DNA from 3 places in the Ligilactobacillus faecis genome. Region 3 is predicted to be linked to each of the others. Evidence: predicted binding sites of a transcription regulator. Region 3 holds the regulator's gene; each other region holds the start of a gene.
The links. The regulator LexA, encoded in region 3, represses DNA repair genes until DNA is damaged. The targets are predictions, from matches to a motif close to CNAACANNTGTTNG.
Positions count from the first base shown of each region.

Region 1: recA (recombinase RecA) is a predicted target of LexA. The motif match lies at 1,764-1,777, and genes of this name have one in related genera.
Region 2: QFX10_RS06200 (ATP-dependent DNA helicase) is a predicted target of LexA. The motif match lies at 2,704-2,717, and genes of this name have one in related genera.

Region 1 is NZ_CP123639.1:1,672,914-1,677,168, forward strand. Features, by position in the region: gene ymfI (elongation factor P 5-aminopentanone reductase) at 1-8, shown strand, start outside; gene QFX10_RS07605 (helix-turn-helix domain-containing protein) at 164-1,084, shown strand; gene pgsA (CDP-diacylglycerol--glycerol-3-phosphate 3-phosphatidyltransferase) at 1,110-1,697, shown strand; gene recA (recombinase RecA) at 1,854-2,954, shown strand; gene QFX10_RS07620 (O-acetyl-ADP-ribose deacetylase) at 3,011-3,517, shown strand; gene rny (ribonuclease Y) at 3,646-4,255, shown strand, end outside.
Region 2 is NZ_CP123639.1:1,343,481-1,347,735, reverse strand. Features, by position in the region: gene QFX10_RS06205 (SAM-dependent methyltransferase) at 1-512, opposite strand, end outside; gene QFX10_RS06200 (ATP-dependent DNA helicase) at 587-2,653, opposite strand; gene QFX10_RS06195 (DUF454 family protein) at 2,836-3,135, shown strand; gene QFX10_RS06190 (DNA topoisomerase III) at 3,176-4,255, opposite strand, start outside.
Region 3 is NZ_CP123639.1:1,845,924-1,850,178, forward strand. Features, by position in the region: gene QFX10_RS08425 (glycerophosphoryl diester phosphodiesterase membrane domain-containing protein) at 1-1,211, opposite strand, end outside; gene lexA (transcriptional repressor LexA) at 1,443-2,066, opposite strand; gene QFX10_RS08435 (DUF896 domain-containing protein) at 2,220-2,513, shown strand; gene QFX10_RS08440 (YneF family protein) at 2,599-2,823, shown strand; gene QFX10_RS08445 (lysophospholipid acyltransferase family protein) at 2,909-3,538, opposite strand; gene QFX10_RS08450 (tRNA1(Val) (adenine(37)-N6)-methyltransferase) at 3,755-4,255, shown strand, end outside.

The DNA of each region.
Region 1 (4,255 bases), 170 kb from region 3:
TGCGCTAAGAAACTCCGTTAGAAAGGTAAGCTGTGAGACGGGGCTTCATTTTGTTTACTTTTTAAGCAGACAAAACTGAGACTTGAAATAAAGTCTTAGTACATAATCATGAAAGGAAATCTATAAACTTTCTAAGCAGTCACACTTTATAGAAATAAAAAACATGGCAGATATCGGACAAATTTTAAAGAATGCTCGAAAAGAAAAAGGGTTGACTTTAGATGATCTACAACAAACGACAAAGATCCAAAAGCGTTACTTGATCGCGATCGAAGAGGATGATTTTGACTCACTTCCAGGTAAATTTTATGTCCGGGCTTTTATCAAGCAATATGCTGAAACTGTTGGCCTGGATGCAGAAGAGCTGTTAGCTGAGCTTGAAACGGTCAACAGTGCGGAAGAACCAGCAGAAGCAGAAGCTAAAACGCGGACCGAAGCAGTCAAACGCGAAGAAAAGCCGACTTTTCCGCTTATTGAAAAGATCATCCATTATTTACCAACGATCATCATCGTTTTGATCGTCTGCGCGATCTTAGGGACGATCTATATCTTTGCTTGGGGCGATCGGAGTAAAAACGAAAGCACCCAGATCGCACAGACGAGTCAAAAAGTTTCAGTTTCATCTGACACGACTAAACAAAGTAGCAGTAGTTCGGCTAAAAAGACAAGTAGCCAAAAAGAAAGTTCGGCTAAAAAGGCTACAAGTTCTGCAAGCAAGAAGAACACGAAAAAAGCAAAACAGACGCTCACTAATACGGCGGCAAGTGGCTCGCTGTTCACTTATAATTTAGAGAATGCACCAGCTAAAAATAAGATCGAATTAGCTGTTTCTGATGGAGCGACGGCTTGGAATGCAGTTTCGGCTAATGGTGTTCAAGTTTGGCAAGGAACTTTATCAGCAACTTCTACAAAAGAGACCGTCGAATTACCTGAAAATACGACGACGATCACTTTGAACCTTGGAAACTCAAAAGCTACAACGATCACGATCAATGGTAAGAAATTTGATTTCTTGAAAGAAAATGATTCGCTCACAGTTCGAACGATCACGATCAACGTAGTAAGCTCTTCAACAAATGAGTAATAAAGTAACGAAAGGTAGTTAAAAAATGAATTTACCTAATAAATTGACGCTTTTGCGGATCTTTTTGATCCCTATCTTTATGATCGTCCTTTTAGTGCCATTTGATTGGGGCCAGATCGTTTTAGCTGGAACAGCGATCAAAACGACGCAAGTGATCGGAGCTTTGATCTTTGCAGTCGCTTCGATCACAGATTTTATCGATGGTCAGATCGCTAGGCGCGAGCATTTAGTGACGAATTTTGGGAAGTTCGCCGATCCTTTAGCAGATAAGATGTTAGTCATGACTGCTTTCATCATTTTAGTTCAAATGGGTAAAGTTCCAGCTTGGGTCGCAGCGATCATCGTTTGTCGTGAGCTGGCGGTGACTGGTTTACGATTGATCGTTGTTGAAAATGATGGCCAAGTTATGGCTGCGGAACTCCCTGGCAAGATCAAAACGATGACACAGATGTTTGCGATCTTTTTCTTGTATTTGAACAACGTCTTCTTTATCGATCTGCATATCATGATCGGTGAGATCTTGCTTTATATCTGTTTGTTCTTTACTGTTTATTCTGGAGTCGAGTATTTCTGGAAGAGTCGTAGCATTTTTGAAGATTCATTCAAAAAATAATAAATTTGGAAATGGGCTGAATCAGGCCCATTTTTTGCGTATATAAAGATTAAAAGAAGTTTTTTTCAAACATTAGTTCGCAAAAACCTTGCTTTTTTAGTTAAAAATAAGTATGATAAGAGTACAGAATTTTGGTATACAAGAGGAGGGAAAGCAGTGGCTGATGAAAGACAAGCTGCGCTAGATAAAGCACTAAAGAAGATTGAAAAAGATTTTGGTAAAGGTGCAATCATGCGAATGGGGCAAAAGGTCGATACGCAGATCTCTACTGTGCCAAGTGGCTCATTAGCATTAGACTATGCCCTTGGAGTGGGAGGCTATCCGCGGGGCCGGATCGTTGAGATCTATGGACCTGAAAGTTCAGGTAAGACAACGGTTGCATTGCACGCTGTTGCTGAAGTCCAAAAAAATGGTGGGATCGCGGCTTATATCGACGCTGAAAATGCTCTAGATCCTGCATACGCAACCGCTTTAGGGGTCGACATCGATGCGTTGCTCTTATCACAACCAGATACAGGGGAACAAGGGCTTCAGATCGCTGATGCTTTGGTTTCATCTGGAGCGATCGATATTGTCGTCGTCGACTCAGTTGCGGCCCTTGTCCCTAAGGCTGAGATCGATGGTGATATGGGTGATTCTCATGTGGGTCTTCAAGCACGTTTGATGTCACAAGCTTTACGTAAGCTTTCAGGAACGATCAATAAAACCAAGACGATCGCGATCTTTATCAACCAGATCCGTGAGAAAGTCGGTGTGATGTTTGGAAATCCAGAAACGACACCAGGTGGACGTGCGCTTAAATTTTATTCAACGATCCGCTTAGATGTTCGGCGTGCTGAACAGATCAAAGATGGATCAGAAGTTTTAGGAAATCATGTGCGGATCAAAGTTGTCAAAAATAAAGTTGCACCTCCATTTAGAACAGCTGAAGTCGATATCATGTACGGTGAAGGGATCTCCCAAACGGGTGAATTACTTGATATGGCAGTCGAACGTGATATCATCGAAAAGAGTGGTTCTTGGTTCTCTTACGGAGGAGGGCATATCGGTCAAGGACGTGAAAAAGCAAAAACCTATTTGGGTGAACATCCTGATATCATGGAAGAGATCAAAGAAAAAGTTCGCACAACTCCAGTCGTGAAAAAGAAAAAAGGTAAAAAGGGCAAAGGCAAAGAAGAAGCTGAAGTAGAAGAGACACCAGCAAAAGATGAAAAGGCCAAAGCTCCAGCTGAAAACAAAAAAGAAACTGGTAAATAACGAAGAAGGCAGGCTGGAACAGTCTGCCTTTTTGAATGTTAGAAAGGAAGTTTAAGATGCTAAAACTTGTTTTAGGTGATCTGACTAAAGAGGCGGCGAAGGTCGAGGCGATCGTCAATGCAGCTAACCCCACCCTTTTGGGGGGCGGTGGAGTCGATGGTGCGATCCATCGTGCAGCTGGTCCCAAATTAAAGGCAGAGTGTCAAAAGCTACATGGTTGTGCGGTGGGCGAAGCTAAACTGACAAAAGCTTATGCTTTACCGTGTAACTATGTGATCCATACAGTCGGACCCCGTTTTCAAGGTGGTCATAAAAGAGAAGCAGAGCTGTTAGCCGCGTGTTATACCAATACATTGATTTTAGCCCAACAAACAGGGATCAGGACGCTAGCATTTCCTTCGATCGCGACTGGGGTCTATCGTTTTCCAGTCGAACTGGCAGCTAAGATTGCAGTAAGGACCGTTAAAAACTATCTCGTTCAAGAGCCAACAGCATTTGATGTAGTTGAGTGGGTCTTATTTGATGAAAATACTTACAAAGCATACGAAAAGGTATTGAAGTAGATTGGACTTTTTTATAAAGGGGCTAATCTTGACAGTGGGCGGGTCTAAACATTAAAATGTTATTGTGTGTGAATTAGACACGGTTTGTCTGATCAGACACTTAGATATAGATCGCGGAGGTGCAGATTTTGAATTATGTTATTGTCATCCTCGCAATCGCCGTTTTGACTTTAGTACTTGGTTTTGCTTTAGGGATCTCTTATCGAAAGCGAAGTTATGAACAGTCACTTGATATCGCAACGCAAACAGCGAAAGGCATCATTGCCAGTGCCAAAAAAGAAGCTCTCTTGGAAGCAAAAGATGAGAGTCACCGGATGCGTAAAGAGGTCGAAAGTGAACTAAAGGAACGTCGCTTAGAAGTTCAAAAGCAAGAAGATCGCTTACTGAAACGTGAGGAGAACCTTGATCGAAAAGATTCAGTTTTAGATAAACGAGAGCAAGGTCTGACACGCAAAGAGAGTCGTCTAAATGCAGAACAACAAAAGCTCGAAGCTAAAAGTAAGGAAGTCACTTCGCTTGAAAAACAGCAACGAGATAAGTTAGAAGAGATCGCTTCGTTGACAAAAGAACAAGCCAAAGAGCAGATCTTAAAAGAGACTCGTAATGGTTTGAGTTATGAACTAGCTGTCATGATCAAAGATAGTGAAGCTCAAGCTAAAGCAGAAGCTGATAAGACTGCTAAGAGTTTGATCGCCCAAGCGATCCAACGTAGTGCAGCTGATATGGTCTCTGAAACGA
Region 2 (4,255 bases), 500 kb from region 3:
ATATCAAGCAAGGTTTTTCCAGGCTTAGGGTCAAGTTTATTGATGATGTGGTGTACTTTATTGATCTGTGCTTCTTCTAGCGTATCTTGTGGTCGTTTGAAGTAAGCACATGAATAAGTCATTGTCTCATCTAACCAGAGACGATAAAAGTCGTTCCCAATGTCATAATGACTTTGAACATCTGACTTGCTCTTCGTTTCTGTATGTGATTGCTTAGGCAAAAAGCGTTTGAGTTTTTTATTATTTAAAAAACTCCCGGCTGATTCATAAGCTGAGGTGATCAAGTCTTGGATCGATCCTTCGATCTCGATCTCTTTGTCCATATATGCTTCTCCTAAAGTCAAAGAAGCATTATGAACTAGTTCTTTCATCGAAATATCTCGGTGGAAGGTTATTTTTGCTTGCGGTTCGCCATCCCCATACTGTTCGGTCTTGCCATTTGCATATGTTACTTGCACAGGAATATTGAATGAATGTTCAAGCACTTCTTTCAAAAAGAAATTATTAAACATCTAAAATTCCGCCACCCTTCTAAATTAATAGTAACACTACTATTCTAACACTTTTTAAAAATAAGAAGAAAGTTTTAAATTGAGACATTTTGCTTTTGTAAAGTCGGACGCTGCAGACCTGCCATCAATTGTTCGCGCTCACAACCAACGAAAATGATACTTTCCTTGGCACGCGAGACTGCAGTATAGGCGAGACCGTAATTTTCAGGTTCTAAAATATAGACACGTTTAGCACCACTTCCTTGAGCTTTATGGATCGTCAAGGCATAGGCAAGTAAGAGATCTTTTATAGCTCGCTCAAGCGGGAGCTTATACTGCTTGACATCAGTTTCGACATAAACGAAGCGTTGTTCAAACGCACCTTCTAATTCGAGCCCTACGATCTTTCCAAATTCGCTATTGGAATATCCATAGTTTTGGTGACTATCGTCGTTATGATAAAAGACGACTTGAGCTCCGACAAAAAAACCACCTCGCCCAAAATTATTTTGAAAATAAAACGGAACGACTTTTGTTTTATTTTTACTCAAGATCCGAAAAAATTGTTGATTGATCAGCCCAACGGTGTGATTGCGATAGGCCAAGATCAGGCATTCTTGTAAACTTTGATGCTGGTATTTGTCAATGATCATCTCTTTACCGCGCGCTGTTTTAAAATATGGCGTCTTGGCTAAGTAGTCTAGGTCACAAGAACGACAAGCAGCGATCAATTCTTTCGTCGCTTGCACGGTACATCTAAGATTTTTTCGAAAATAAAAGCACTGTCCATATTCTTTGATGAGTTTGAGCGCATCGCCACAAACACTCAAAGCGTCTTCATCTTGTGTCACTGGCGGGAGTTGTTTTTCATCGCCGATCAAAATGAAGCGTACGCTCCCGACGCCTTCTTTAGTTAAATGTACTAGATCTTCTAACGTTGCCATCGAAACTTCATCAACTAAGACGACATCATAATCAGTCAAACAAGTCTCATTTCCTTGTTCAAGTTCATATAAAATATGTTGGAGCGTATCATTATGCATAAAACCATTAGCGGCTAGATTCAATCGCGCTTTATGGGTCGGTGCTAAAGCCAGTGCCTTTTCTTTATCTAAGATCTTACCTAAAGTATACGTCTTGCCACTTCCACCAACACCTAACAAAGAGACGACTGCTCTCTTACTTTGTTTGAGCCATTCGATAAAAGCGATCTGTTCTTTAGTCGGCGCAAACTTTTCTGCTTTGAAAGGTAATTTTTTTCGTGTCTTTTTTTGCAAAAATTCCTTGAATTCGCGCTCATATTGACACTTAGTTGCTAAATGAAGCGTTTGCTGGCATTCTTTAGGACAAAGATAGCCAAAATCGACTAATAACTGGGGATCAGCAAAATTTTGTTTAGCTGAAAGTGGTAAGACTTCGCCTGCTTTTTTCAAGTAGATCAGATCTTCACAACTTTGTAAGTGCTTTCGGACAGTTTCATCGTTTAGTCCGTTCAGCGTTAAAAGTTCGGCGATCTTTTGGCGTTTAAAGCCTGGTACTTGGAGTAAGGCAAAGACTTTCGAACGTTCAAAGCGCTGTTTGAAAAATTCGTCATTTTCTAAATGATCATTGAACTGAGTCCGCAAATAAGCATCCGGAAGATCTTTCAAGTACTTGCGATAATATGTCCGTTCATCGGCAACTGTACAAGCTAAATAATCTTTGAAGCGTAACGGTTTGAGCGTCTTTATTTTAAATTCTTGCCACTTACCTTGACTGAACTGCTCTTTTTGGAGCTCTGATAGACCATTCAAGAAAAAGCGGTATTTTTGAAATCTTTTGGCTGAAGTTTGCGCGATCGGTGTCTTATTTTTAGCCCAGCGCACAAATTTGAAACGCAATTTCTTGGGTGGAAGACGCAATGGATCAAGTTTGAGCAACAGTTGCTCAGCTGTTTTTTGATTTTTAGCTTCTTTTAAAGCTAAATGTGCTTCTAAAAGTGCGATACACTGATCTTTTGGTGCGCCGTTCAAATACAAACATTTAGCTAAAAAATAATTGACTGAACGGTAAGTCGCATCTCTTTGCCTGACTGCTTCAAATTTTAGCTGGGCAGCTTTTGGCTGACCTTTGCGCAACAACGCACACGCTTTTTGATAATCTGTTTTGATCATTTTTAGCATAGCTTCCCCCATCATGTTCTCTTTTTTGATTATAACTACCTCACTTTAAACGAACAAGTGTTTTTCAGTCTTAAGAAAAATTTATATCATTTTACAAGACAAATAATGAATTGTGTGATATGCTTTGTTAAACACCCAGCGAAAGGGAATACATTTCACGTCATCAAGAAAGGGTTGATCCAATGTTGGACCAAGTAAAACGTCTTTTATGGTTGCTCCTTGCGATCTTTAGTTTTATCTTTGGAGTGATCGGTATCTTACTTCCAGTTGTTCCGCAAGTCCCCTTCTTTCTGCTTGGCTTTTATAGCCTCTCAAAGTTTTCGACGCGCTTCCACAACTGGATGGTAAATACAAAGGTCTACCGTAAATTACAAAAAATACTCGATGAGAAGATCGCCGAGGCTCAATCCCAATCTGAAAATATCAAACAAGCTTGGTACAAAGTCTTATGGTTAAAATTTTTACTTCTCGCTAAAAATTAGCTCAAAAAATAAAGTGCGCACTTTGATCGTGCGCACTTTTTTAATCTTCTTTTCCTAAAGCAGCTTTTAAAGCTTGAGCTAAAGCACTTTCTTGTGGCTCATCATCTTGATTGATCTTCTTTAATAAGCGCCGTTCTTCATGCTTAGTCATCTTTTTCTTTTGTTTTTTCCCACCGGTCAACTTTTCTGTCGTGCCATCGTACTTACACCGGAAATAATCACCATTTTTCCCAGTCACGATCAACATCTTTTTATGACAAACAGGACAGCGGTGGTTGGAGACTTTCGCTTCAGCTCGTCGTTTATAATCACAAGCTTCGTTTGTGCAGACTAGTAATTTCCCGTCACGTACTTTCTTTTCTTTCAAGAAAGCTCCACACTTAGGACACTTCTTTTTAGTCAGCGAGAAGTCTTGATATTTTTGTTCACTATTTTTGACTTCACGGACAAGGCGTTTCGTATCGTTTCTGATCTCAGCTAAGAAAGCTTTACTCTCATATTTTCCTTGGGCGATCTGCTCGAGTTGTTTTTCCCACTTAGCAGTCAATTCTGGACTAACGAGTTCGGGATTGACGAGTTCTAAGAGCTGTTGGCCTTTTTTCGTCACGCGTAAACTGTTATTATTGCGTTCCATCAACTCGGTCTTGACGAGTTTTTCGATGATCTCAGCTCGGGTAGCTGGCGTTCCTAAACTATACCGTTCCATTTGTGCTAAAAGCGTGCCTTCGCTCAACGGTTTTGGTGGTGTCGTCAACGCTTCTTTAAAACTAAAGTTCGGTGCGATCACCGCTCCTTCTCTAAAGGCGACGTTTTGCTCTTGTTCTGTAGTCGTCTCTTTCCAGCCTGCTTCAAGGACTTGTGTTTGGATAAAAATAAAAGTATCGCTTCCAAAATTGACTGTGACTTTTTCTTGCTTTTCGCGATAAGCTGGCGTAAATAACCCTAAAAAGCGCTGCGCGATCAAGCCGTAGATCCGATGTTCATCACTTGAGAGTTTACTGAAATCAGGACTTTGCTCAGTTGGGATCAAGGCATGGTGATCAGTCACTTTAGCATCATTGAACGCTTTCTTTTGCACGACTTTAGCTTGGCCAAGATATTCTTTTGCTTCAGGAAACAT
Region 3 (4,255 bases):
TTTTCTTGTACTGTTAAAGCAGTCAGTTGTGCTAGAGTCAATTCTTGGGGACTGACATCGCGTCCTGTTAGTTCTTTGAGATTTTCATCATGCATAACGACAAAGCGCTGGTCTTTTGTCTCTTGGACATCGATCTCAACATAATCTGGCTTTGATTTTGCTGTTTTTCGTAAAGCAGGCAATGTATTTTGGACACCATTTTCATTATCAACGCCACGGTGTGAGATGATCAAAGGCATGTTTCCGATATTTACTAAATAAAATCCGTTACTTAAGAGAGTGAGCCCGCTGAATAAAAAGACTAGCAGACGAGCTGAACGTTCTAGACGACTTCTTTTCGTGCTCTTATATGCAGAGAGCTCAAATTCATGTGGTAAGAGTAGCCGAAAGAGCGTAACACTTACCCAGATCGTGATCAAAAAGCTTCCGAGTTGTAATAAAGTGACGTTGAGGCTTCCTGCGCTTAGTGCCAACCAGGCTGAACGTTGATCAAACCAAGTTTGAAGTAGGTATAAGCCACCAAGTAAGAGAAAATTACCACTAAAGGCGAGTAAGGAGAGCTTAAGTAATTTTAAACTAAAAAAGACAAAACGTCCTTTAGTCAACTGAAAACTCGTTGCTACAGCTTTTTTAAGTGATTGTTTTTTTAAAAGGAGGACAGGTAAAACATAAAGCAGGCGGATACTTATGATAAAAACAATTAAATAAAAGAGCGTGATCAAGCTTGCATAGAGCGGTTTTTTGAAGAGAAATTCGAGAATAAATTCAGGGACGACGACCTTACTTAACAGTGGACTTTTTAAAAATATACCACTAAATGGAACGATCAGTAAGAAATAGAAAGTAAAAAAGATCATTCCCAATGGATCGAGATGTTTAAATTGTGAGAAGGTATCATAAAAGAGTGCAGTGAAACTAAATTGTTTTTTTTCGATCCGAGCAACTCCGTTTAAGATAAAGGCAAACTGGATGAATACACAAGCGATCAAGCAGAGTAGCTCAAGAAAAAGACTTAGGGTGACAAAAGGGTGAGCCGTGATGACTTGGAAAGCATTAGTGTACGAAAGATAGGGGATCTTGCCTAAATGGAGCAGTAAGGAAGTCAAACTGTTGAACAAAGGGACAACAAGTAGTTCGAGAAAGAGGTCGACACTCAAAAAAAGTACTAGGTACTGCTTCCAATGAAGGCGAAAGTCACGGATAGAATGCATAGTTATTTGACTATATCAATGTAAGATCATCTGATCAGAAAGAAAGATAGTTTCTCCTTTACAAAAAAATTTAGTAAGTGGACTCTGGTTACATTTTAACTTTCTCCAGAGATCAAAATTATAGTTTTCTTAACTATATTGTACCCAACCGAATTGTGTGAGACAACAAAAAATCTCCTAAAGATAAAAAGCGATATTTTATCTTTAGGAGACTAATAATAATTTTTTGGCTCAGATCATATCCCGATAAAGACCGATAACTTTACCTAAGATCGTAACTTGTTGTAAGATGATCGGTTCCATCGTCTCATTTTCTGGTTGAAGCCGAAAATGATCGACTTCTTTGAAAAAACGTTTACATGTTGCTTCATCGTCTTCAGTCATAGCGATCACGATGTCGCCATTATCAGCGCTAGCTTGTTTTCTGACGATAACTAAGTCACCATCATATATCCCAGCATCGATCATACTTTCACCACGGATATTGAGCATGAAAAGGTCACTTGCGTCTTTTAAGTTAGGTGGAAGTGGGAAGTAATCTGTTGTCTCTTCGACTGTTAATATCGGAACACCGGCAGTAACAGTGCCCACGATCGGGATCTGATCGTGCTCTTCTTCGATCCCTAAAGCTTCAAGACCAGCTTGAGTGACTTCCATTGCACGGGGCTTAGTAGGATCGCGTTTGAGCAAACCTTTTTTTGTCAGCCGAGCTAAGTGTCCGTGGACAGTTGAAGTTGAGGAAAGTGAGACTGCACGCCCGATCTCACGCACCGTTGGGGGATATCCTTTACTTTCGACCATATTATAGATGAAACGCAAAATGTTCATTTGTCTTGTCTCGGATGATTTTGTCATTTTGAACACCTCGTTGCATATTTATAAATAGAGTATAGCATAGAAGTTGATTTGTGACAAACGGATGTTTGTTTTTGTAGAGGGAATAGGTGACTTTTAAAGGGATTTGAGCTAAAATATAGTTGTATATCAGCTGTGAAAAGAGGAATTATGATGTCAGAAAAAGAAGAAAAAGAATTAGAAGCTGTTGAAGAACAAAAGAAGGGTGCGATCCCACAAGAATTGATCGATCGGATCAATGAACTTGCCAAGAAGAAAAAAGAAGGAACTTTAACAGACGAAGAGGCAAAAGAACAACAAGAATTGCGCAAAACATATTTAGCGATGTTTCGTGAAAACTTCCGTAGCCACGTTGAAATGCTTCAAATCTATGACAAAGATGGAAAAGAAGTTACGCCAGAAAAAGTTAAAAAGATCCAACGTGAACGGGGCTTGCGTGATAACTGAGTAAAATCGCGCTCAGGCTTTATTTTTAAGGGCTAGTTGTGTAGAATAAGATATTGAATGAATTCTTAATAAAGGGGGTGCAATGATGTCGACAGGAATTTGGGTAGTGATCGTGATCGTAGCTCTGATCCTTGGTTTTGTTGGGGGCTTTTTTGCCGCTCGGAGATACATGGAAGATTATTTGAAGAAAAATCCTCCGATCAATGAACAAATGCTTCGAACAATGATGATCCAAATGGGTCAAAAACCTTCAGAAAAGAAATTGCATCAGATGATGGCCTCCATGCGATCAAATATGTCAAAGAAATAAGCGAAAGCTTACTAAAAAAGCAGACCTTTAAGAGTCTGCTTTTTTAGTAAGCTGAATACTGCATTATTTAATGATCGAGGCCAAGTCACTTATTATTTTGGCTAGGATCGATATATTTGAAATTTGGATCGAGCGCTGTATCAAGTTCATGAAAAGCCTTTTCCATCTCAGCGATCACTTTGGCTTGATTTTCATCATTGATCTTCATTTTGCGATCGACGTAAAATGGTTTACCAAAGCTGACAGTTGCTTTTTTTCGACTAAATAAGGCTTTGAAAGTCAAAGGACCTTGGTAAACTGCTGGAACGATCGGCACCCCAGTCATTTTAGCGATCAAAACGACGCCACCTTTCATTTCTTGTGAATGTCGTGTTCCAGATGGAAACATGATCAAAGAAAGATCACTTTTCTTTAATAATTTGACAGGTGTTTTGATCACTGAAGGTCCTGGATTTTTACGATCTACTGGAAAAGCGTTGGCATGTCTTAAAATAAAACGCAAGATCGGATTTTTAAAGAGCTCCTCTTTAGCCATAAAACTGAATTTTTTAGGTGAAGCAGCTAAGGCAAAATAGAGGGGATCAAACCAAGTTCGGTGTGGCCCAACTAAAATGTAGTTACCTGTGGGCAAGTTTTCTTTACCAACGTATCGTGGCTTACCGTTGATCAAAACGACGAGACCATGGACTAGCGCACGAATGAATGAATAAAACACAAGACTTTCCCCTTTCATCTAAAAAAAGTAAGTGAGTGCTGTTATTAAGCGCCAAACTTACTATTTAACATGCTCTATATTATACTACATCGTGCATTGTTTGCAAAACGCGCACGTTGATTTTTGACAAGCTACTGAGCATAGTATACATTGGAAAGTAAAACTGGTTTTTGCTTTTTGACCAGTGAAGTTAAATTTGACGAAGAAGGTGTCTATATGACTGATTTTGCACTGACGGCAGATGAACGGATCGATCAATTATACGCAAATGATATCAAGATAATCCAAAGCCCAAGTGTTTTTTCATTCTCGCTGGATGCAGTCTTACTAGCACATTTTGCTGCACCACCGTTAAAGAGCCAAGCTAAGATCGTGGATCTTTGTGCGGGTAATGGAGCAGTGGGGTTGTTTTTGACTGCTAAGACTAAAGCTCAGATCATTGAGATCGAATTACAAGAACGCTTAGCTCAGATGGCTCAACGCAGTGTCTATTTAAATCAGCTTGAAGATCAGGTCGCTGTTTTGAATATCGATCTAAATGATACATTCAAATATTTGAACAAAGATACTTATGACGTAGTGACTTGTAATCCGCCATATTTTTCTGATCTTCCTAAAAGTAAAAAGAACCCCAACCAGTATTTAGCCATCGCACGCCATGAGATCACAGTAACTTTAGAAGAGACGCTCCAAGTAACAAGTGGTCTTTTAAAAACA